One region of the Peribacillus sp. RS7 genome, then DNA from elsewhere that is predicted to be linked to it. Evidence: riboswitches for the same ligand, from Rfam matches in the RefSeq annotation. Region 1 holds a riboswitch; each other region holds the start of a gene.
What was found. Region 1 has a riboswitch for S-adenosylmethionine ahead of ACDZ29_RS16340 (methionine ABC transporter ATP-binding protein). Riboswitches for the same ligand answer to the same signal wherever they lie in the genome.
Positions count from the first base shown of each region.

Region 2: linked by a shared signal. The riboswitch ahead of mtnW (2,3-diketo-5-methylthiopentyl-1-phosphate enolase) and the one ahead of ACDZ29_RS16340 (methionine ABC transporter ATP-binding protein) in region 1 are both predicted to bind S-adenosylmethionine.
Region 3: linked by a shared signal. The riboswitch ahead of ACDZ29_RS13205 (sugar ABC transporter substrate-binding protein) and the one ahead of ACDZ29_RS16340 (methionine ABC transporter ATP-binding protein) in region 1 are both predicted to bind S-adenosylmethionine.

Region 1 covers NZ_CP168135.1:3,254,724-3,258,283, reverse strand. Annotated here, with positions in the region: gene ACDZ29_RS16355 (YheE family protein) at 1-76, shown strand, start outside; gene ACDZ29_RS16350 (hypothetical protein) at 168-356, shown strand; gene ACDZ29_RS16345 (MBL fold metallo-hydrolase) at 632-1,456, opposite strand; SAM riboswitch class I at 1,743-1,847, shown strand; gene ACDZ29_RS16340 (methionine ABC transporter ATP-binding protein) at 1,915-2,931, shown strand; gene ACDZ29_RS16335 (methionine ABC transporter permease) at 2,918-3,560, shown strand, end outside.
Region 2 covers NZ_CP168135.1:5,279,111-5,282,670, reverse strand. Annotated here, with positions in the region: gene ACDZ29_RS26130 (hypothetical protein) at 1-202, shown strand, start outside; gene ACDZ29_RS26125 (nitrilase-related carbon-nitrogen hydrolase) at 155-553, opposite strand; gene ACDZ29_RS26120 (pyridoxal phosphate-dependent aminotransferase) at 652-1,824, shown strand; SAM riboswitch class I at 1,949-2,101, shown strand; gene mtnW (2,3-diketo-5-methylthiopentyl-1-phosphate enolase) at 2,208-3,440, shown strand; gene ACDZ29_RS26110 (2-hydroxy-3-keto-5-methylthiopentenyl-1-phosphate phosphatase) at 3,447-3,560, shown strand, end outside.
Region 3 covers NZ_CP168135.1:2,603,907-2,607,466, reverse strand. Annotated here, with positions in the region: gene ACDZ29_RS13210 (sugar ABC transporter ATP-binding protein) at 1-567, opposite strand, end outside; gene ACDZ29_RS13205 (sugar ABC transporter substrate-binding protein) at 624-1,736, opposite strand; SAM riboswitch class I at 1,855-1,960, opposite strand; gene ACDZ29_RS13200 (GTPase domain-containing protein) at 2,058-3,560, opposite strand, start outside.

The sequences.
Region 1 (3,560 bases):
CCCACCTTCCGAAACAGATGAAACCCAACTCAAAAGCATGATCCATGACTTAATGGTCTACCATGTATATGAATGAGCCCTTTCCCCTTTTTCATTCATTAACCCCCTGAACGGAATAAAAATCCCTCCTTTGCCTAAACTAAAGAAAAGGCTAGGAGGGATTTATTTTGGATAAAGAAAAAATGACATTTTTGAAGGATACCGAATATGATGGCAAGGATTCCGTTTTCCTCGATATCGACCGAATAATCAATGAAGGAATGGCAGGCGGAAATGTGTATGAAGTCGCTAACCTTCAGAACATCGAGGAAGCACATGATTTTTATGATGAAACAGATCCCAATATCAATAAATAAACACTCGTGGGCTCCCTTTTTGGGGAGCTCCACTTAAAAAAAGTGAACTTTAGTTCATGCGTCATATTCCCCACTATCAAATGTTTTTTTATGTAAAGCACCCCCTCCATAAAAAACAACTTCCCGGATGGAAGTTGTTTGAGTGCAAACTAAATATTACAACATGCTGTCTTCTTGCCTTTTCCAATTCCCGCATTCTATCCCCCGTAGGCATTTGGCATTATGCTAAAAGCATTAATATCAGAGCTCGTCCTTTCAATATCTATTGTTAATATTCAAATAGTTCCATTCTCTCTGGCATTCAAAACATTTTCGTTTAATATCGAAGTTATGATATGCTCTGAATCCCATTCATGTTCAGATATCTCGATAAGGGGATAGCGATTCGGTAAAACGACTTGCTGGATTTCATGGACTGTATGCCCTTGATCATGTAAGCGTAAAATTTCACCTTGGAGGTTTTCCAAATAATCGAGTTTTTTTCGAAACATTTCCTTTCCGTCAGGCACATGTCCAGCATGGCAGCAAAACACTTCCCCAAAGTCATATCGGAGTAATTTTTTTATGGAATCGATGATGATCGGGACAGACTCTTCCCGTAAGATAAGCTTTGTTTTTGGTGTTACGAAAAGGTCTCCTGAAAAGAGCATGCCAGTGCTGTGATTCAAATACACCATATGGTCCTTCGCATGACCAGGGGTAAAAATCGGCTCCCACGTTTGGGTGCGGGAATGAATGGCCTTGCCTAGCGGCTCAGCCTTAAAGGCGTCTCTTTTTCCCCAAAACATTTTACGATATTCAGGATATTCAGCATCCTTCGCACAAGCATCAACCGACATCGGATGAATGAATATCGGAACCTTTTTATGTTCCTTTATCCAGGCAGCGCCTCCCGTATGGTCTTCATGATAGTGCGTCAGGGCAACTGTTTCGAAGTCTGCGGACTCATAGAATGGAATAAGTCCTTCCAATAAAATCTGTGCGCCAGTATCTATCAATAGCCCATCCGTTAAAAAAACATAGACACTCATCCCCGACTTGATCCCGTCAGGAGTCCCGTGCACACAAACCACATCATTTACCGTCTTAATCTCTATCATGCATTTCCACCCCATCATTGTACAAAAATAGTTTTTTCTCCCTTTTTCACTTTATTATAATAAATGTATTATCTCTTTACCCTTTTGACAAGGAAATAATGGAATATTTGGATGTAAAAGACGGATTATTGACTAAGAGCCCTTTTGACAGGAATGGTTTTAATGAACCGCACGGAACATTATCGAAAAAAAACTATCACCAAATCACAGAAACGATTGACATTGTGGAATTTTACAAATATTATAGATTATATTATAAAACTTGAAATATTCTAAAATAATAATTTACTTATCAAGAGTGACGGAGGGATCAGGCCCTGTGATGTCCGGCAACCGCCCTTCGGGAACGGTGCCACTTCCTGCAGAATGTTTGCATTCTGAAAGATAAGACGAGATATAATTTCGCTGCCTCTTTCTGAATGATAGAGGCAGTTTTTTATGTTTAAGGGGGAAGGATCATGATTGAAATCTGTTCAGTCCGAAAGGAATACATCACGAAGAAAAACCGAGTTATCGGAGTGGATAACGTATCTTTAACCATTCAAAAAGGCGAAGTGTATGGAATTGTCGGCTACAGCGGAGCTGGAAAAAGCTCATTACTCCGCTGCTTGAATTTGCTTGAACGTCCGACAGCTGGAAATATCATCATTGACGGCATTGATTTAACCTCTTTATCAAGTAAAGAGCTTCGTAAACAACGTCAAAAAATCGGAATGATATTTCAACACTTTTCCTTGGTCAGTTCAAAAACCGTTTATGAAAATGTCGCTTTCGCCTTAAAGGCCGCGCATCAATCGAAGGACGCCATCAGGTTACGTGTATTGGAATTGCTGGAAATCGTAGGTCTCAGTGATAAAAAAGATGTCTATCCGGCACAGCTTAGCGGTGGACAGAAGCAACGGGTCGGCATAGCCCGGGCCTTAGCAAATGACCCCACCGTACTGTTATGTGATGAAGCGACTTCAGCCCTTGATCCAACAACAACAAAAGCGATTTTACAGTTATTAAAAAAGATAAGCAGGGAGCTCGGGATCACCATCGTGTTAATTACACATGAAATGGAAGTGGTCAAAGAACTATGCCACCGAGTCGCCGTCATGCAGGATGGGCGGGTAATTGAAGAAGGTTCCGTTTATGAAATATTTTCACAGCCAAAGCAGGAATTAACGAAGCAATTCATCAGCAGTGTATTGGATTTCGAACTTCCCTCACATTTGATTGAAGAAAGTAAAGGAACGATTATTAAAATTCAATTCGAAGGGCAAACCGCCGGTGAATCGATTCTCTCCGACGCTCTCCAATCCCATTCAGTAAAGGGGAATATCCTGCACGGTAAAATTGAGTATATTCAGGATGTCCCTTTAGGCATCTTGATCATTGAGTTAATCGGTGAGGCCGCTGAAATTCATTCGGCATTGGAATATATAAAAAATCGTTCCAATTCTGTGGAGGTGTTAAAACATGTCATTTCTTGATTCCATCGTCAATATTTTACCTGATCTTAATAAAGCCTTCCTTGAAACAATTTATATGGTCGGCGTTTCCCTTGCGGTAGCCCTTCTGATAGGTTTACCACTTGGAGTATTGCTGTTTACGACAACTAGGAATTTATTCTTTGAAAATAGCGTCGTGAATCGATCACTCGGTTTCGCAGTCAATATTGTCCGTTCAATCCCGTTCATCATTCTCTTGGTCGCCCTCCTTCCTTTAACGGAACTGCTTACTGGATCGACGATAGGGCCAAGAGCGGCTTCTGTTTCCCTGTCCGTATCCGCGATACCTTTTTTTGCAAGGATCGTGGAATCGGCATTACGTGAAATAGACAAAGGAGTGATTGAAGCTGCAATTGCCGTGGGGGCCACTCCATGGATGATCATTAAGGATGTACTTCTTCCGGAGGCAAAACCGGGAATCATTCAGGGGCTGACATTAACGACCATTTCACTGATCGGTTACTCAGCAATGGCAGGGACAATCGGCGGAGGGGGAATTGGTGACCTGGCCATCAGGTACGGTTATTACCGTTATGACAACACGGTCATGATCACGACGATCGTCGTGTTGATCTGCCTTGTACAAATCATTCAAATGGTTGGTGACAAAG
Region 2 (3,560 bases), 2.0 Mb from region 1:
AGAAGCAAACGAACTCTTGACAGGCACCTTGGACTTCAATAAAGTTACGGAAGCACGGAACTTCGGCGCCTTGAACGGTATGGGCTCGCTGCCATTCAGGAAAACGGATGTCATAACAAATGAATCCAGCACATATTTTTTCATCAAGAGTAAATTAACCATCTTTTTCACCTGGCTGCAGGAAATGATGTTCATCCATTAACTGAAATAAGTGAAGCTTATCATATTGTTTAATGAGATTTCCATGCTTATTGATGATGATCATGTTGTTATAGATGCCCTTGCTTGCTTTTTTGGCAACGGAACCCCCAATTATGTGAAACTGGTGTTTCTTTGCCTGATCTTTTAAACATTCAATCGTTTTTTCTGCTTCTTCATCAGCAATCTCATTTAACCTGGTCAAGTCGTATCCTGTTGACCAAAGCTCTGGTAAAATAACGATATCGGGTTTTGACATTGCTGCTTTTTCCATCCATTGTTCTGCAACCTGAAAATTGATATCTGGTTGCCCGAAGGCAATATCCATTTGAATGCAGGCAATCTTCCACTTCATCGTTTAAAACCCCACATGTAAAAAATGCTTTACAAGACTATGATAAACATATATCATTTGTGACTAGAATTTCAAGAAATTTCAGAGAAGGTGTATAAATGTTGCAATTCGAAAAATCCAGACAACTTCAAAAACTGCCCAAGCAATTTTTTGCCTCTCTAGTCGCAAAAGTCAATGCGATTACGGCGCAGGGTCATGATGTCATTAATTTAGGCCAGGGAAATCCTGATCAACCGACGCCTGAACATATCGTGAAAAGTTTGCAGGTTGCCGCTGAAAAAACGATTAATCATAAATATTCGCCGTTTCGGGGACATCAATATTTAAAAGATGCTGCTGCCGTCTTTTATGAACGTGAATATGGTGTCAAGTTGGATCCGAATAGTGAAGTGGCGATTCTCTTCGGGGGAAAGGCAGGTCTTGTCGAACTGCCGCAGTGTTTATTGAATCCAGGTGATACGATCCTTGTTCCAGACCCCGGCTATCCGGATTATCTTTCCGGTGTCGTTTTAGCACAGGCAAAGACCGAACTGATGCCCTTGACAGAAGAAAATGATTTTCTTCCGAAATACAATGACATACATAAAGAAGTGCTAGATAAAGCTAAAATGATGTTCTTGAACTATCCGAATAATCCCACAGGTGCTTCTGCAACTGAAAGTTTCTTTGATGAAACCGTCTCCTTTGCAAAAGAGCATTCGATTTGCGTGGTCCACGATTTCGCTTATGGGGCGATAGGATTCGACGGAAAAAAACCGATAAGCTTTCTCCAGGCAGAAGGAGCGAAGGATGTAGGGATAGAAATTTACACACTATCGAAAACATTCAATATGGCAGGGTGGAGAGTCGGTTTTGCAGTGGGGAATAAAAGTGTCATAGAAGCTCTTGAACTATTGCAAGACCATCTTTATGTTAGTCTCTTTCCAGCGATACAGGAAGCAGCGGCAAGCGCGTTACTGGACTCGCAGAGCTGTGTAGAGGAGTTAGTGAAGATGTATGAGGGACGCAGGAATGTTTTCATTGAGGGATTGAGGGCAATCGGCTGGGATGTCAAAGCTCCTAAAGCATCATTCTTTGCCTGGCTCAAGGTACCAAAAGGTTTTACGTCCGAGAGTTTTGCAGACTATCTATTAACGCATGCCCACGTAGCTGTTGCCGCAGGGAATGGATTTGGTGAATTTGGCGAAGGTTACGTCAGGGTAGGGCTTCTGACTTCGGAAGAACGGCTTGAAGAGGCTGTGGAACGGATACGTACATTAAAATTATTTTAACGGAGGATTCAATTTATCCTCGGTTAAATAGACAAAAACTTATTGACAAAGTATGGATTACGTGTCAGAATACAAAATAAATTCTTAATCTTTCGATACTTGAATGTAACTATATATCAGCGTTTTCTTATTTTGAGCAGGTGGAGGGACTAGCCCTATGAAGCCCAGCAACCGACCGTAATTCCATTGTAAAATGGGGCGGAATTCTTCGCCGGATTTTCTTGAAATCCACAAGGCACGGTGCTAATTCTTGCAGCCAATGGCTGGGAGATAAGAAGATGGCTTTTTAAAGCCTCTTCTTTATGAAGGGGCTTTTGCCATTTTGAGACCATTTCAGGTTAATGACTTCGAGAGTTTAACTAACGTGATATAGGAGTGATCAAATGAGCGAGATAGTCGCTACTTATTTAATTCATGACTTTAATGGAAATCATGAGAAAAAAGCAGAAAGCATTGCCTTAGGATTGACTGTGGGAACATGGACGGACCTGCCCCATTTGGTCCAGAAGCAACTGGAAAAACATAAGGGTCGTGTCGTATCGGTGACACCACTATCTGAAGAAGAGAGGGCAAACAGATATTTTAATCGTAAAGTGTACCGTTCACTAATTAAGATTGCCTATCCGGCAGGGAATTTCTCCAATGATTTACCTGCTATCCTCACGACGGTCTTCGGCAAACTTTCATTGGACGGAGAAATAAAACTTATCGACTTGGATTTTGTCGGTGAGATTCAAAAAGCTTTCCCAGGGCCGCAATTTGGCATTGCAGGCATAAGGGAAAAGATTGACGTATATAACCGGCCCCTGGTGATGAGCATCTTTAAAGGTGTATTAGGAAGGGACCTAGCCTTCCATAATGAGCAACTGAAGCGACAAGCATTAGGAGGTGTCGACCTAGTTAAAGATGATGAGATTCTCTTCGACCAGGAACAGACTCCATTTTTCGATAGAATAAAAACTGGAAAACGAATATTGAATGAAGTCTATGAGACCACTGGCCACCGAACTTTATACGCTGTCAATCTATCAGGGAAAACATTTGAATTATTGGATAAGGCAGAGCAAGCTGCTGAAGCAGGGGCGGATGCTTTATTGTTCAACGTTCATACATATGGTTTGGATGTATTGCAGGCCTTGAGTGAGCATGATCGAATCAGGCTACCGATCATGGCGCACCCCGCTTTTAGCGGGGCATTGGCATCTTCATCATTTTATGGGATCGGCTATCCATTATTACTTGGTAAATTAGTAAGGTTATCAGGTGCGGATTTATCCTTATTCCCATCCCCTTATGGAAATGTCGCCCTTGAAAAAAAGGAGACATTGGCGATTGCTGAAGCTCTTACAAAAGATGAACCTTCGTGGAAAAAAGCCTTCCCTGTTCCTTCTGCAGGCATTCATCCGGGCATGGTTCCGGACCTAATCAAGGATTTTGGGCTGGATAGTGTGATTAATGCCGGAGGTGGAATTCACGGACACCCTGACGGGGCAGAGGGTGGGGCCAAGGCTTTCCGTTCTGCTGTGGAAGCCGTTCTAGCAGGAAAGGACCTATCTGAAGCGGCGGCTGAGGAAGAAACGCTAAAAAAAGCTCTTGTTTTATGGGGAGGCTTGTAAGAAAAAATGAAACCGATCATCTTTTGTGATTTCGACGGAACGATCACCAACACAGATAATATCATTTCCATCATGAAAAAATTTGCGCCTCCGGAATGGGAAGCGTTGAAAGACGGTGTC
Region 3 (3,560 bases), 650 kb from region 1:
ATTTACAATTCGAAAAAGCTCTGTCGTCTCCGTATGACTTAACGGAGCAGTTGGTTCGTCGAGAATCAGGAATTTGCATTCTGTCGAAACGGCTCTTGCTATCAGGACCATCTGTTTTTCAGCCAAGGTAAGGTCTCTTACCAGCTTTTTCGAAGGGACACGAATTTTCATATCTTCAAGAATACAAGAGGCTTTATTGTGCAGCTCTTTCCATTGGACCATCTGTTTTTTTCCCATGTTTTGGACAATATCATTCAACATCACATTTTCCCCAACGGTTAAATAAGGGATGAGGGCCGTATCCACTTCCTGATAAACAATTTGAATGCCTTGTTCCTGCGCCTCTTTTGGTGAGCGGATATCCTGCTTCACCCCATCAATGAATATGTCACCTGAATAATGAACATGGGCTCCCGATAAAACTTTCATTAACGTCGATTTCCCTGCTCCATTAGCACCGACCAATGCGTGGGCTTTCCCTGATTGTACAGAAAAATCAACTTCACTAAGCGCCTTCACCCCCGGAAATTCAATCGAGATTTTCTTCATTTCTAGTTGCGTGCCCATGTCCATTCCCCCTTATTGAACAGACACTCCCTTCACTGGAAAGAGAGTGTCCCCTTTTACTTTTTATAATGATCTTTCAAAACTTTCATCCAATCTTCTTCAAATTCCGCTGATACACCCCATCCTTCGACAATACCAGACAGATTTGCCATATTTACCGCTTCTTTTGAAGCTTGGATTTCCTTTTGTGAAATAAGTGAAGCCTCTAAGTCATAGGTTTGCGGCGTTTCTTCGCCCGCTAATTTTTTCGCCAATATCCTCATATTCACTGCACCGATCAACTTGGGATCGACTGCTGCCGTGTAGGACCATGAGCTGCCAGCTGATTGAATTTCCTGAAGGTCTGCATTCGACACATCAATTCCGTATATCTTCACTTCATCGCGTCCCGCTTCTTTAATTGCCCGGGCGGCACCGATAGCGAAGGCATCCCATGTTGCGAAAATGGCATCCAATTTACCTTTAGGGTATTTATTCAGCATTGCGGCTACAGCATTTTGTGTTTGAACCGAAGTATCTGCAGACGCCACTCCGAATCTTTCGACTTCTTTAATTCCAGGGTTTTCTTTTAATTTTTCCTGATAAACAGCATTTCTTCTCACCATTGGAGGGAAACCATCCACCCAAAGATACGCAATTGCCGCTTCACCTTTCTGTTCTTCTATCAGTTTATCAAGAGCCAGTGTTGCCAACGCTTCATCATCCTGTGATGTTAATGTTACGCCTTCTATTTTAGTTAGATCGCTTATTGAATCGAATGTAACAACGCTTTTGCCTGCATCAACCAACTTTTGAACGTCATTCACTGTTGCTGCATCATCACCATGGGAGATGATATAGCCGTCATAATCTTCCTGCAAAGCCTGTGCGATCGCATCATGAAATTTAGCCGTATCACCATTGGCTGTATATGTATCCACTTGAAACCCCAGTGCTTCTCCTTCTTCCTTCGCTCCTGCTAAGTATTGGGCCGTATGATCATCACCGCCAATTTTACGGATCACTTTGATTTTGGCTCCTTCCCCATTAGCAAATCTTTCCGGGACATTTTCAAATGATACTTTTTCTTCTTTCTTCGATTCTGTGGAACTCTGCCCTGTAGAGCAACCCGTTAAAAGCAAAGCCGAAGCGATGGCTGAAATGAATATCCCTTTAATAGACCTTCTCATCTTGTTCCCCTCCATATTTTCTTATTAGTCTTATCAGTTAAGTTGGTGTAAGTCCCAAAATAAAAACCTCTCTATTAATATAGAGAGGTTTAATCAGCTGTTTTGCAGACTTATCCCTCTCTTATCTGTCAAAACATTTCTGTTTTGCAGGATTTAGCACCAATTCCTAATGGAACGGTTGCTGGGCATCTTAGGGCCAGTCCCTCCGCCACTCTTGATAAGAGAATATATTGTGTTACGTTTTTCGTAATTATCACTTTATAGGGATATAGTCGTAAAGTCAATAGTTTTTCGAATATTTAAAATGTTCCCCGTTATTTTTCATTTTCTTTGCAGCTGGGCTAGACGCTTTTTCTCGATTTTTTCAAGTCTCTCCAACTGACGTAATTTCACTTCGAACAAAGTGATCGGGTCACGGTAAACTTCCGGATTTTCTTTCATATGCTCCAATGCAGCCTGGTAGTCTTTGATTTCTGTCTGCGTTTGCTCTATCGTTTTTTGAAGTAAGGCAAAGGAACTGCGATAGAAAAGTGAGATGTCCCGATCCAAAGATTTTTCAAACAATCCAAATTGGGTAAGGAAACGTTCCGTGATCATTTCGGCAACATCCAGGTAATCTTCACTTTCCAGGTATTTCTTATAACGATTGTACATATTGGCTTTATTTTGTGGTATCGCCCCAAACAGCTTCCCTGCTCCTTTAAGCAGCAATTGTGATGGAGTTCTGCGCAAAAGGATATTAACGTTTTCGATGCGGATACTGCTTGTCATCCGGTCGGCATCACGGCGCCAGTCATCCAATACCCTAAAGTCACCTGCCAGCGTGATCCGTTCTTCTTTGTATAATTCATTGAACCCGGCACTCATTTCATCCATAAACTGCTGGCTTTGTGAGAACTCCATTTGGGAACTGGCAATCCAATCTTGAAGAGAACGGTAATATTGAGGCATGATCTTGTCAGAAATGAATGCTTGAATCCGCTCATTCATTTCCTGGTTTAACTGTACATGGACCTGACTGAAATCACTGCTTTCCGTTAACGATTTAGAGCAATCCCTCAGCAATTCAGGAATTTTAGAAGAAAGCTGATTTTTCACTTCATCCTTAAGCGAACGATAAGACCTTATGATATTTTCACTTTTTTCTTTTTCCAAATCCGCCAGTTGATTGACCGCACCATTCAGTTTGACCTCCATCTGTTCATTCCAAGAGATGGAATGCTCGCATTTCCGTTCATTGGCTGCCCGCTTTTCTAACAGATAAGATAAAGTTTTACGAATGAACGCTAGGATTTTTTCAGATCTTCTTTCTTTCCAATTATCATCTTGATAATTCGATTGAAGGAATGCTGAAAGGTCCTTCAACTGCTGCTTGCTGTCATAAAGTTTGGAGAAAGCGAATACTTTTGCATTCGGGAAATATGCATTCACTTTATCCCATGTTTCGTCTTCCATCCGGACTGCGACTTGATCACTATATATCGTATCCATTTTATTCAATAAGAAGTGGATAGGCAGTTTCGGAGCCATCATTTGAATTTCCAATAATAGATCTCGTTCACTGCCGGTGAAAGGCGCCCTGGCATCAAGAACGAACATCAGGCCATCACTGCCATGTAAATAGCCTTGGAAATCGGATTCCACGCTTTTCTCCCCATTGAACCCCGGTGTATCCAATAATCGCAGACCATTATTTCTAAGGTAGTCACTGATAATCGTCACATCGACAATAGTCCCGCGCTGACGGCGTGTTTCATCCAATTCAGCCAGCTCCATGACCACTTTGCTATCTGTATCTGTAATCTCTAGGATTTCCAAATCATC